4 regions of the Kitasatospora sp. Xyl93 genome follow, and region 4 is predicted to be linked to each of the others. Evidence: riboswitches for the same ligand, from Rfam matches in the RefSeq annotation. Region 4 holds a riboswitch; each other region holds the start of a gene.
What was found. Region 4 has a riboswitch for cyclic di-AMP ahead of ACZ5GH_RS30885 (M23 family metallopeptidase). Riboswitches for the same ligand answer to the same signal wherever they lie in the genome.

Region 1 (3,199 bases), 150 kb from region 4:
CGGCGCCCCCGTCACCGACCCGCTGGGCCCGCACCCGCTGCTGGCCGAGGCCGTACACGTCCGGCTGTCCGAGGCCGGACTGGCCCGGGCCGACCGCGCCCGGCTGTTCGCCATCGCGACCGCCGCCGACGGCGTGGTGCTGACCACCGTCGGCGGCGAGGACGCGGCCGCCGCGGCCGGCATCACCGGTGTGCTGCTCGCCGCCCGACTGGCCGTGCCGGTCGTCGCCGCGGCGCTCGACGTGCCCGGCTCGGTGGCCGCGGCCGTCAACCACCTCAGGGACACCGGCTCGCAGCGCCCGGCGCTGGCCCCGCTGGTGATCGGCCCGGAGGCGGACTCCGAGCTGCTCGCCACCGCCGCCGAGGAGACCGGCTGCCCGTCGGCCGCGCCGCTGGGCGCCTACCCGTCGGTCGGCCAGCTGATCGCCTCCACCTACCTGGCCGCACTGCCCATGCCGTCCGCGGAGGACCTGGCGCGGGCCGAGGCGGAGGCCGCGGCCGCCGCCGAGGCCGAGGGGGCCCTGGAGGGCGTTCGCGGCGCCCACGCGGCCGCCGAGGGATCCCTCGGGCAGTAGTCGACACCGCGCGCCGGTTCGCGCGCGCAGAAGGGCCCGGAACGGTTCGCGTTCCGGGCCCTTCGCATCGGCCCCACTTGCATTGCCCGCCGGCATCGACCCCCGCCCTGTCGGGCCCATGGGGATTGGCGCCTTCCATGGCTGGCCACGGCCGACCCGTCCCGTACGGGGAGTCGAACGGCAATGAAGTGGAATGTCCGTTCTGGCGTCATTTGAAGGGAAATAGGGAGCGCGGCCCCGAGCACGTGAATCGAGGCCGCTCCCCCACTCTCCGGAGCACACTGTTCCGCAATTCGACGCCCCGTCACGTCACTTCTGAGGCGAAGCCAGTTGTCGCTTTCCGCAACAGCATTGCTTGAAAACGATCATTTACGATCATGCTCGGCCGCAATTCTGGCAGTTCCCACTAAACCGTGATGTGCATCACAGGCATTTGCGGTTTGAACTTAAGTCTGATTAACGTGCTCCCCGTTCGTGACCACACGAACCCGGTTCATCCGCAACGCCGAGTCCTGCCGTCGGATGTCCTGGCAGCGCGAAAACGCACCACGGCAGGAGCGGGGGAACCACAGGTAAGTCGCCCCGGACCACTCTTCGGAACGGTCCAGGGCTAGGGGTGAAGCCGCGCTCACCGCGCGGCCGGGCAACTCCAGCCCGAATCCGACAGCTCACCTCGCAGGCGTGGGAGAGGACCGCGTCTTCATGCTGCCCACCAACGGCACCAGCCTGTCCAGCCGCACCCGTCGCGTGATCGCCGCCCTCGGCGTCGCGGGCGTCGGCCTCACCGTCCCCTGCCTCACCTCGGGCACCGCCTCCGCCGCCACCGTCGCCACCTGGGACAAGGTCGCCCAGTGCGAGAGCGGCGGCAACTGGAGCATCAACACCGGCAACGGCTTCTACGGCGGCCTCCAGTTCACCTCCAGCACCTGGTCCGCCTTCGGCGGCACCGCCTTCGCGGCGCGCGCCGACCTGGCCACCAAGGACCAGCAGATCGCCGTCGCCGAGAAGGTCCTCGCCTCGCAGGGCCCCGGCGCCTGGCCGGTCTGCTCTGTCAAGGCCGGCCTGACCAAGGGCGGCACCCCGGCCGCCGTCGACACCTCGGCGGGCTCCACCGCCGGCTCGACCACCGCCGCGCCGGCCCAGAGCGCCAAGCCGGCCGCTCCGGCCGCGAAGCCCGCCGCCAAGCCCGCGCAGGCCCCGGCCGCCAAGCCCGCCGCGCCCGCTCAGGACGCTCAGGCGGCCGGTGACTCCGCCGCCTCCGGCAGCCGCGGCGACTGGGCCCAGAAGCGCCAGCAGCAGGCCCAGGGCGGCGACTACACCGTGGTCGAGGGCGACTGGCTGTCCTCGATCGCCGACCGGCACAACGTGCAGGGCGGCTGGGAGCGGCTGTACGAGCTCAACCGCGGCACCCTGACCGACGGCCCGGACACCATCTACCCGGGCCAGCACCTGTCCTTCGACGGCTCGTCCGCCGACAAGTCCGGCGCGGACTTCACCTGGTTCGACCGCTCGCAGAAGTCCGGCCAGTCCGCGAACGGCGGCGCCGTGAACGCCCAGCCGACCGCGCAGTCCCAGGCCCCGGCCGCCAAGCCGGCCGCCAAGCCCGCTCCGCAGCCCCAGGCCCAGACGCCGGCTCCGGCTCCGGCTCCGGCCGCCACCGGCAGCATGGCCGCCGCGGTCTCCTTCGCCGAGTCGAAGGTCGGTCAGGCGTACGTCTACGGCGGCACCGGCAACGGCGGCTGGGACTGCTCCGGCCTGACCCAGGCCGCGCTGCGCGCCGCGGGCATCTCCGTCCCGCGCGTCGCCGCCGACCAGGCCGCCGCCAGCACCCACGTCTCGCTGGACAGCCTCCAGCCGGGCGACCTGCTGTTCTGGTCCAACAACGGCAAGGACTCCGGCGTCTACCACGTCGCGATCTACGTCGGCAACGGCAAGTACGTCGAGGCCGCCAACCCCAGCTCGGGCGTCCGCGAGCAGACCATCGCCAACTGGGCCCCGGACTTCGCCGGCCGGGTCTGAGGACGGCGAACGGCCGACAGCCGACAGCCGACGGCTGACAGATAACAGATAACAGATAACAGATTTCATCATCTGTCAGCTGTCAGTCGCCATTCGAACGCTGACCACCCGCCACCCCGGGGAGAGTCTGGTCGCTCTCCTCGGGGGTTCCGGCGTTCCCGGACGGGCCGGCCGCCCTGCTCCCGTTCCGCAGATCCGCCGTATTCCGTGGTGGACACCTCCTCGCAGCGGGCATGCTGCTGCTCTGCACCCGAGGAGGAGTCACATGGCCCAGGTCACCGTCACCCTCGACGCGAACCTCGCGATCGACGCGATGATGCTCTCCGGCACCAAGAACCCACAGGACGCCGTCGAGCTGATCCTGCGCGACTACCTGGCCCGCGGCCGCCGTACCGAGACCCGCACCGGCGAGGCCGCCGACGGACACCGGCTCACCGCCGACCGTCCGACCGGCCAAGAGGGCTGACCACCCGACGGCCGCCGGCAACCGGACCGCCCGCCCCCCGCCGGCCGACCGCCCCCGACCCCAGGGTGGCCGACCGCGCGCACGCCGAGGGGCCCCGGAGAGCAACCGCCCTCCGGGGCCCCTGCGTCGGCCGTGACGGC
Region 2 (3,199 bases), 2.3 Mb from region 4:
CGCGGCGGCAACCGACCGGCCACCGGCCGTCGGGCGCGCCGGAGGCGGTCCGTCGGAGGGAGGGCGGTCCCGTCGCACCGGATACGGTCGATCCATGCCAGCTCAGCCCCACCCCGCCCGGCCCGCCGCCGCGCCGTCCGACGCCCCCGCCCCGCAGCTGTTCACCTGGGAGTTCGCCGCCGACCCGTACCCCGCCTACGCCTGGCTGCGCGAGCACGCCCCGGTGCACCGCACCACGCTGCCGAGCGGCGTCGAGGCCTGGCTGGTGACCCGGTACGCGGACGCCCGGCAGGCGCTCGCGGACAGCCGGCTGTCGAAGAACCCGGCGCACCACAGCGAGCAGGCGCACCGCACCGGACGGGTGGGCATCCCCGGGGAGCGGCAGGCGGACCTGATGACCCACCTGCTGAACATCGACCCGCCGGACCACACCCGGCTGCGCCGGCTGGTGTCGAAGGCGTTCACCCCGCGCCGGGTGGCCGAGTTCGAGCCGCGGGTGCAGCAGCTCACCGACCGGCTGATCGACGGCTTCGCGCAGCGCGGTTCGGCGGACCTGATCCACGAGTTCGCCTTCCCGCTCCCCATCTACGCGATCTGCGACATGCTCGGGGTGCCGTCCGAGGACCAGGACGACTTCCGCGACTGGGCCGGCATGATGATGCGACACACGAAGCCGGGCCAGGGCGGCAGCCAGCGCGGCGGCGTGGGGCGGGCGGTGAAGCGGATGCGGGCGTACCTGCTGGAGCTGATCCACCGCAAGCGGGCGGACCTCGGGGACGACCTGATCTCCGGTCTGATCCGGGCCAGTGACCACGGCGAGCACCTGACCGAGAACGAGGCCGCGGCGATGGCCTTCATCCTCCTGTTCGCGGGCTTCGAGACCACCGTGAACCTGATCGGCAACGGCACGTACGCGCTGCTGCGCAACCCGGAGCAGCGCCGGCTGCTGCAGGAGTCGGTGGCGCGCGGGGAGAGCGCGCTGCTGGAGACCGGGATCGAGGAACTCCTGCGCTACGACGGGCCGGTGGAGCTGGCGACCTGGCGGTTCGCGACCCGCCCGCTGACCATCGGCGGGGTGGACATCCCGGTCGGCGACCCGGTGCTGGTGGTGCTGGCGGCGGCGGACCGCGACCCGGCCCGGTTCGCGGCCGAGAACACCCTGGACCTGGCCCGGACGGACAACCCCCACCTGGGCTTCGGGCACGGCATCCACTACTGCATCGGCGCCCCGCTCGCCCGGCTGGAGGGGCGTGCCGCGCTGGCCACGCTGCTCTCCCGGCTGCCGGACCTGCGGCTCGCGCAAAGCCCGGAGGACCTGCGCTGGCGCGGCGGTCTGATCATGCGTGGGCTGCGCGAACTGCCGGTGGAATTCAGCCCGGAGAGCCGCTCCCCGCACATCCCTCCGCACACCCCTCCGCAGGCCCCGTCCGGGCCTGCGACAGGCTGAGACCGCGCTGATAGAGGTCGCCGACCGCCCGCCGATAGGGTGTGAACACCCATCAATCCGGACATAACGCCGCCGTTGGTAGGCGATCGGATACGGGCCGTAATTGTCGTGTGATATCTGCGATATGAGCTTGTGATCGGTCTGATGATCTGTCTACTCTCCCTGGAGTTCGCAGCTGCGGACCTCGTGCGCGGAACGCCGAATCCTGCCCGCCGCGCCACGGGAAACCGACCAGACCCTGGGCAGGGGCGGGGGAACCAGGTTTGTTGCCGTCTCCCACGGCTTGGGGTGAAGCCGCCTGAGCGGAATCGTTTCCGCGTACGGCGGCCGGGCCACCTCCCGGTCCGAACCCGACAGCTCACCTCGCAGGCGTGCGGAGAGGGACCTCTTCATGCTGTTCGTTGGAACTGGCCGCCACCGTCGTCGCACCCAGACCGAGAAGGCCATCGCCGTCGCCGGTGTGGCCGGCGTCGGACTCGCGATGCCGCTCCTCACCGCCACCGGCGCCTCCGCCGCCCCGGCCTCCACCTGGGACTCCGTCGCCCAGTGCGAGAGCGGTGGCAACTGGAGCATCAACACCGGCAACGGCTTCTACGGCGGCCTCCAGTTCACCTCCAGCACCTGGAAGGCGTACGGCGGCACCGCCTACGCGGCGCAGGCCAACCAGGCCAGCAAGGCCCAGCAGATCTCGGTCGCCGAGAAGGTCCTGGCCTCGCAGGGCCCGGGCGCCTGGCCGGTCTGCTCCCAGAAGGCCGGTCTGACCAAGGGCGGCGCCCCGGCCGTGGTCGACACCTCCTCGGACGCCAAGCCGCAGTCCGCCGCCAAGCAGCAGGCGCCGAAGCAGCAGGCCCCGAAGCCCGCCGCCAAGCCGGCCGAGAAGCCGGTCGCGCAGCAGCCCGTCGCCCAGAAGCCGGTGCAGAGGCCCGCCGCGCAGCCGGTCCAGCAGGCCGCCCCGCAGCAGCAGGCGCAGGCTCCGGGCTTCTCCGGTCACGCCGGCTGGGACGCCGACGCCAAGGTGTACTGGTACCAGAACAACGGCGCCTGGTACTGGACCAGCCACCAGAGCGTCTACCAGCAGTACGCCGGCCAGGCCGCCCAGCCGCAGTACGCCCCGCAGGCCGCGCAGTCGGCCCCGCAGGCCACCGGCCACGACTACACCGTGCGCGCCGGTGACACCCTGTCGACCATCGCCGCCGCCCAGGGCGTGTCCGGCGGGTGGCACGCGCTGTACGACCAGAACCACGCCACCGTCGGCGGCGACCCGAACCTGATCATGCCCGGCCAGGTGCTGCACCTCGGCTGAGCCGTCGGGCCCGGTGCTGACGCCCGTCGGCGCCCGACGCCGACACCGTTCCACCCCGCCGTCCGAAGGGGACCGGTCCTACCGGTCCCCTTCGTCCGCATTCGCCCGCTCCGGTGGGACAAGCTGGGGCAAGCAGGTGAACTACCGGTGCGTAGCGGGGCCACACGTTGAGACGGGACCGAGGCGGACGTGGCCCCGGGAGCCCGGGCGGTTAGGCTCTGGTCGTAACGACTCCGCAATCGTCCTGCTGACAGCACCACCGTCAGACCGGACCCTGCTTCCGCAAGGAGATGCCTCGTGCCGTCCATCGATGTCGTCGTAGCCCGTGAGATCCTCGACTCCCGCGGCAACCCCACGGTCGAGGTCGAGGTCGGCCTCGACGACGGCAGCACGGGTCGTGCCGCTGTCCCGTCGGGTGCCTCCACCGGTGCCTTCGAGGCCCTGGAGCT
Region 3 (3,199 bases), 4.9 Mb from region 4:
CGGAGGTCACCTGCGTGTTCGACGGGCAGGACCTGGACGTCCCGGTGATCATGGCGCCGCCGCGCGGGGTCCGGGTGCGGTTCAGCCGGACCGGGGAGACGGCCGACGAGCTGATCCGCCGTCTGGTCCGGGCCGAGCCGCAGGGCCGCCCGGTGGTGGTGGTGTCCACCGACCGGGAGGTCGCGGAGGGCGTGCGGAAGGCGGGCGCGCGCCCGGTGGCGTCGGTGCTGCTGCTGAACCGGCTGGCCCGGCCCTGACCTGCGCCGGACGCGGGCCGGACCGCATGACGGCTGGTCAGCGGCTCGTCCGGAGCGTTGTGGGGGTCCCGTGAAGTCAGCGTGGGGACCGGGGTTCACGCCATCGGGGGAGTAGCAAAACGGGTAGATCTTCACTAGGGTCTGGCGTCAAACCTATTTTCCGGAATCTCATCCCATCAGGTGAGCCCGTAGGAAGAAGGAGCCGGTCCCTTTGGCCTCCCACCGCCGTCCCAAGCAGCCGAGCCGCGCGCGGGTCTCCGTGCTCACCGCTGCCGCTGCGACCGCGGTCGCGCTCTCCGCCCAGGTGGCCGCGCACGCCGCGCCGCAGCCGGACAAGACGGACGTCAAGGCGCAGATCGACCAGCTCCAGGAGGAGCAGGAGCAGGCGGCGGAGAAGTACAACGGCGCCAAGGAGCGGGCGGACCAGCTGCGCAAGCAGGCCGACCAGCTGCAGGACCAGGTGGCCCGCGGCCAGGAGCAGATGACCCAGCTCCAGGGCGGCCTCGCCGAGGTGGCGGGCGAGCAGTACCGCGCCGGCGGCATCGACCCGTCCGTCCAGCTGATGCTCTCCTCCGACCCGTCCGGCTACCTGGAGAAGGCCTCGACCGTCCAGCAGGCCAGCACCAGTCAGGCCGAGGCGCTCAAGGGACTGCTGGAGCAGCAGCGCCGGCTGGACCAGCAGAAGGCCGAGGCGGCCGCCGTGCTCGCCTCGCTGGACAGCACCACCAAGGACCTCAACCAGGCCAAGGCGGACGTCAACACCAAGCTGAAGGCCGCCCAGGACCTGCTGAACTCGCTGAGCGCCGCCGACCGCGCCGCGCTGCGGGCCCAGCAGGCGCAGGACGACCGCGCCTCGCGCGGCAACGCGCGGGTGGACCTCGGCAGCCTGCCGCCGGCCAGCGGCTACGCGGGAGCGGCGGTGGCCAAGGCGATGAGCAAGCAGGGCTCGCCGTACGTGTGGGGCGCCACCGGATCGACCACCTTCGACTGCTCCGGCCTGATGGTCTGGGCGTACGGGCAGGCCGGCGTCTCGCTGCCGCGCACCTCGCAGGAGCAGGGGCACTACGGCACCCGGGTGCCGTCGCTGGACCAGGCCCAGCCGGGCGACCTGGTGATCTACGGCCCGAGCATGTACCACGTCGGGATGTACATCGGGAACGGCATGGTGGTCCACGCGCCGCACACCGGTGACGTGGTGAAGGTGATGAAGGCCGACGCGATGCCGATCAACACCATCCGCCGGGTCTGACGGTCCGACACGCCCGGGACGTTCGTTCGGGAGCTGTGAAGAGCGCCACCTCCGCCGCGGGGGTGGCGTTCGGCTTTTCCGCCTTTTGCGGCCGCCTGCTGAGAACCGATCAGCCTTGCGTGCACCATTGGTCACCATCGGTCATTTTCACAAGGGAACTTGGGCAATCTTCCATCTTTTTTCTGACAAGGATTTGAACGGATCACGGTTCAGTTACTAGGGTCATGCTCCGAACCACCGCACTGTCGATCGCCCAGCCAGGGTGGCGGCGGTGGTTACCGCCGAGTTCGCGAGGCAGCGGGGCAGGTCGAAGCGACTGCCCGACAGGGGAGCCCAGTGACTGGGGGCGCTGCGGAGCGGAGCCGGGGAACCACGTTCCTCCGGGGTGAATCGGCGCCAGGTCGGCCGAACGGCCGTGAGGCGTCGTAGGGCATGCTTCCGGCCCGAACCCGTCAGCTCACCCGGTAGGCGGACGTAGGAAGAAGGAGCCCGCCTTCGTGGCGTCCCATCGTCGTCCCAAGCCCGCCGGCCGCGCCCGCGTCTCCATCCTGACCGGAGTCGCCGCCGCAGCCGTCGCCCTCTCCGCGCAGTCCGGCGCCCACGCCGACCCGCAGCCGACCAAGGACCAGGTCAAGGAGCAGGTCGACCAGCTCAACGAGCAGGCCGAGGTCGCGACCGAGAACTACAACGCCGCCCAGGCCAAGCAGCAGGAGCTGGAGAAGCAGGTCTCCGGCCTGCAGGACCAGGTGGCCCGTCAGCAGGCGCAGGTCACCGAGCTCCAGGGCGGCCTGGCCGAGATCGCCGGCGAGCAGTACCGCAACGGGGGGATATCCCCGACCGTCCAGCTGATGTTCTCCTCCAGCCCGGACAGCTTCCTCAGCCAGGCCGACGCGCTGAACCAGGCCGGTGCCACCCAGAAGGGCCAGCTGAAGGAGCTCCAGGAGCAGCAGCGCAAGCTCGACCAGGACCGCAACGAGGCCCAGGGCAAGCTCGCCGAGCTGGAGTCGACCACCCAGCAGCTGAAGACCGCCAAGGTGGAGGTCCAGGGCAAGCTGAAGGCCGCCCAGGACCTGCTCAACACCCTGACCGAGCAGGAGCGCCAGGCGCTGCGCCAGGCCGAGGAGAAGGCCGCCGCCGACGCCAAGGCCAAGGCCGACGCGGCCGCCCAGGCGCAGGCGCAGGCCGATCGCGCCTCGCGCGACAACACCCGCGGCGACCTCTCCGCCCCCACGAGCACCGCCCCGACCACCACCGCTCCGGTGAAGGTGGCCCCGGGCAGCTCGCGCGGTGCCGCGGCCCTCGCGGCCGCCGCCTCCAAGGTCGGCAGCCCGTACGTCTGGGGTGCCACCGGCCCGAGCTCCTTCGACTGCTCCGGCCTGATGGTCTGGGCGTTCAACCAGGCCGACGTGTCGCTGCCGCGCACCTCGCAGGCGCAGGCCTCGGCCGGCACCCGGATCGGTACGGACCTCTCCCAGGCCCAGCCCGGCGACCTGCTGATCTTCTACAGCGACGCCCACCACGTCGGCATCTACGCCGGCAACGGCCAGGTGCTGCACGCCCCCCGGACGGGTACCAACGTGCGCTACGAGGCGGTCACCAACATGCCGCTGACCGGCATCGTGCGGGTCTGATCCCCGCTCGGCCGCTTCCGGGCCCGGCTTCCCCCAGGGGAGGCCGGGCCTGCGGCTTTTCC
Region 4 (3,199 bases):
GGATGGCCCGGAAAACGGCCCCGAGCCCGGAGGCGGACCCGGCCTCGGAGGCGGGCCCGGCCCGGAAGCGGACCCGGCCGCGGAAAGCGGGCCCACCCCCGGAAGACAGGCCCGGCCCCGGAAACGACAGCGGCCGGCCCGGCCGCACGAGGAGGTCCCCTCGTGCGGCCGGGCCGGCCTGGGCGTGTCCCGCGCCCATGTCCACTGTGCGGCGATCACCCGGTCGAGCGGTCACCCGACATGACCATCCCGGAGGATCGATTCGCCCCGCAGCAGCGGTGGTTCCTGAAACCCTGGAGGCTCAGCGGCCCCTGGTCAGAGCGCGACGCCGTGCGCGCGCAGGTAGGTGACCGGGTTGATGTCCGAGCCGTACTCCGAGCCGTTGCGGATCTCGAAGTGCAGGTGCGGGCCGGTCACGTTGCCGGTGGCGCCGGAGAGGCCGATCTGCTGGCCGACGGTGACGGTCTGACCGATCTTCACACCGATCGAGGAGAGGTGCGCGTACTCGGCGTAGTGGCCGTCGGCGAGCTTGATCTCGACCTCGTTGCCGTAGGCACCGCCGTTGCCGGCCTTGACCACGACACCGTTGGCGACGGCGCGCAGCGGGGTGCCGGTGGCGGCGACGAAGTCCTGGCCGGTGTGGTGCCCGGAGGCCCACATCGAGCCGGCCACGCCGTAGGCGGTGCCCAGCTTCGGGTTGGCCAGCGGGGCGACGTAGCCGGAGGTGGCGGCGGCGACCGGAGTGGCGGTCACGGTCGCGGCCGGAGCGGCGACCTGCACCTGGGTCTGGAGCTGCGCGGACGGCTTGGCCGCCTCGGTCTTCACCTGGACCTGGGCCTGCGGCTTGGCGGCCTGGGTCGCCGGAGCGGCCGGCTTGGCCGGGGCGGCGGGCTTCGCCGGAGCGGCGTCGGCGGACGGCGCGGCGGCGTGACCCGGCAGCGCGAGCTGCTGGCCCGGGAAGATCAGGTTCGGGTTGGCGCCGACGACCGAGCGGTTCTGCTCGTACAGGGCGTGCCAGCCGCCGTCGACGTTCTTGGCGTCGGCGATCTTGGACAGGGTGTCGCCGCTGACGACGCGGTAGCTCTCCTGTGCGGCCGGGGCAGCGGCCCGGGCGGCGGGGGCGGCGGCCTGCGCGGCCGGCTTGGCCTCGGTGGAGGCGGCGGCCGGGGCGGCCGGAGCGGTGTGCGCCTGGGCGCTCACCGCGGTGACGAGCGGGAGGACGAACGACACGCCGGTGACGGCGGTGGCGATGCCGATGCGGGCGGCGCGGGGCAGGGCGATACGACGAGCCTGAGCAGGCATGGAATTTTCCTCTCCGACGCCTGCGAGGTGAGCTGTCGGGTTCGGGCTGGAGTTGCCCGGCCGCATGCGCGGCTTCACCCCTAGCCGGTCCTGGACGCCCGCGCCCTGAGGCGCGAACTCCGGTCCGGCGACTTACCTGTGGGTCCCCCGCTCCTGCCGTACAGAGTTCGTTTCGAACCACCGGGCGGCGGCAGGACTCGGCGTTCCACCCGGTGGATCCGTCCGGACTGGCCGGGCGGTCGCTGAACTAAAACCCATCCGTTCGGGTGAAGCAATGTCGATCTCTTGAAACCGCAACGATCCCCCTCGTCCCGGTGACCCTCCGCAGGCCCGGCCACACGGTGCGTACACAATCCATTCACCCCCTGCCACTGATCCACGACCCTGCGCCGAGATCGGCGACACTGCGCACCCGCCCGCTCACCCACCGCCCAAACCCAACACACCCACCGGTGACCCTTGTCACGTGCGCCTCAGCAGCGCAGGATTCGCCCGTGGCCACCTCCGAGGCCGGCACCCTGCGCCTGGGCACCGCGCAGGGACGCTGGGTACTACTGGCGACGGTGCTCGGCTCCAGCATGGCGATGCTCGACGGCACCGTGGTGAACGTCGCCCTGCCCCGCATCGGCGCCGACCTCGGCGCCTCCCTGGCGTCCCTGCAGTGGACGCTGAACGCCTATCTGCTCACCCTGGCGGGCCTGATCCTGCTCGGCGGCGCGCTCGGCGACCGGTACGGGCGGCGCAAGGTCTTCCTGATCGGCGTGGTCTGGTTCGCCATCGCCTCCGCGGCCTGCGCCGCCGCGCCGAACATCCACGTGCTGATCGCCGCCCGCGCCGTCCAGGGCATCGGCGGCGCGCTGCTCACCCCCGGCTCGCTCGCCATGCTCCAGGCGGTCTTCCACCCTGACGACCGCTCGGCGGCGGTCGGCCTCTGGTCAGGCCTCGGCGGGGTGTCGGCCGCGGTCGGCCCCTTCCTCGGCGGCTGGCTGGTGGACGGCCCCGGCTGGCGCTGGATCTTCCTGCTGAACCTGCCGCTCGCCGCCGCCGTGATCGCGGTCACCACCCGCTCGGTGCCGGAGAGCCGGGACGAGGGCGCCGCCGGGCGCTTCGACGTGCTCGGCGCCGTGCTCGCCGCACTCGCCCTCGGCGCGATCACCTACGCGCTGACCGCGGCCGGCGAGGGCCTGTCCCCCACGGTCTGGACCAGCGGGGCGATCGGGCTGGTGCTCGGCGTCGTCTTCGTGGCCGTCGAGCGCCGCGCGCCCGACCCGATGCTGCCGCTCGGGTTGTTCTCCTCCCGGCTGTTCACCGCGGTGAACCTGGTCACCCTGTGCGTGTACGCGGCGTTCAGCGGCGTCTTCTTCCTGCTGGTGGTGCAGCTCCAGATCGTGTCCGGGTTCTCGCCCCTGGTCTCGGGCTTCGCCCTGGTGCCGATCACCGTCCTGATGCTGGCGCTGTCCGCCCGGGCCGGCCGCCTCGGCAAGCGGATCGGCCCGCGCGTCCCGCTGACCGTCGGCCCGATGCTGTGCGCCGCCGGGGTGCTGCTGATGCTGCGCACCGGGCCGGACTCCTCGTACTGGGTGGACGTGCTGCCCGCCGTCACGGTGATGGGCTGCGGGATGACGCTCCTGGTCGCGCCGCTCACGGCGACCGTGCTGGCGGCGGTCGAGGTCCGGCACGCGGGCATCGCCAGCGGGGTCAACAACGCCGCCGCCCGCGCGGCCGGCCTGCTCGCGGTGGCCGCCCTGCCGGCGCTGGCCGGGCTGAGCGGCGACGCCTACCGGGTGCCCGCCTCGGTCGACTCCGCCTTCCACACCGCGATGCTGATCTGCGCGGGCCTGCTGGCCGCCGGCGGGCTGATCGCCTTCGCGACCGTACGGGGCAACGTGCTGGCCCC

Region 1: linked by a shared signal. The riboswitch ahead of ACZ5GH_RS30230 (transglycosylase family protein) and the one ahead of ACZ5GH_RS30885 (M23 family metallopeptidase) in region 4 are both predicted to bind cyclic di-AMP.
Region 2: linked by a shared signal. The riboswitch ahead of ACZ5GH_RS21680 (transglycosylase family protein) and the one ahead of ACZ5GH_RS30885 (M23 family metallopeptidase) in region 4 are both predicted to bind cyclic di-AMP.
Region 3: linked by a shared signal. The riboswitch ahead of ACZ5GH_RS09500 (NlpC/P60 family protein) and the one ahead of ACZ5GH_RS30885 (M23 family metallopeptidase) in region 4 are both predicted to bind cyclic di-AMP.

Annotation. Positions count from the first base shown of each region.
Region 1 is NZ_AP029185.1:6,963,216-6,966,414, reverse strand. It holds gene ACZ5GH_RS30235 (sirohydrochlorin chelatase family protein) at 1-574, shown strand, start outside; cyclic di-AMP (ydaO/yuaA leader) riboswitch at 1,099-1,269, shown strand; gene ACZ5GH_RS30230 (transglycosylase family protein) at 1,256-2,593, shown strand; gene ACZ5GH_RS30225 (hypothetical protein) at 2,859-3,059, shown strand.
Region 2 is NZ_AP029185.1:4,834,815-4,838,013, forward strand. It holds gene ACZ5GH_RS21675 (cytochrome P450 family protein) at 95-1,447, shown strand; cyclic di-AMP (ydaO/yuaA leader) riboswitch at 1,667-1,833, shown strand; gene ACZ5GH_RS21680 (transglycosylase family protein) at 1,839-2,750, shown strand; gene eno (phosphopyruvate hydratase) at 3,048-3,199, shown strand, end outside.
Region 3 is NZ_AP029185.1:2,214,692-2,217,890, reverse strand. It holds gene ACZ5GH_RS09510 (NYN domain-containing protein) at 1-257, shown strand, start outside; gene ACZ5GH_RS09505 (C40 family peptidase) at 469-1,506, shown strand; cyclic di-AMP (ydaO/yuaA leader) riboswitch at 1,844-1,993, shown strand; gene ACZ5GH_RS09500 (NlpC/P60 family protein) at 2,004-3,137, shown strand.
Region 4 is NZ_AP029185.1:7,117,303-7,120,501, reverse strand. It holds gene ACZ5GH_RS30885 (M23 family metallopeptidase) at 316-1,302, opposite strand; cyclic di-AMP (ydaO/yuaA leader) riboswitch at 1,305-1,442, opposite strand; gene ACZ5GH_RS30880 (MFS transporter) at 1,797-3,199, shown strand, end outside.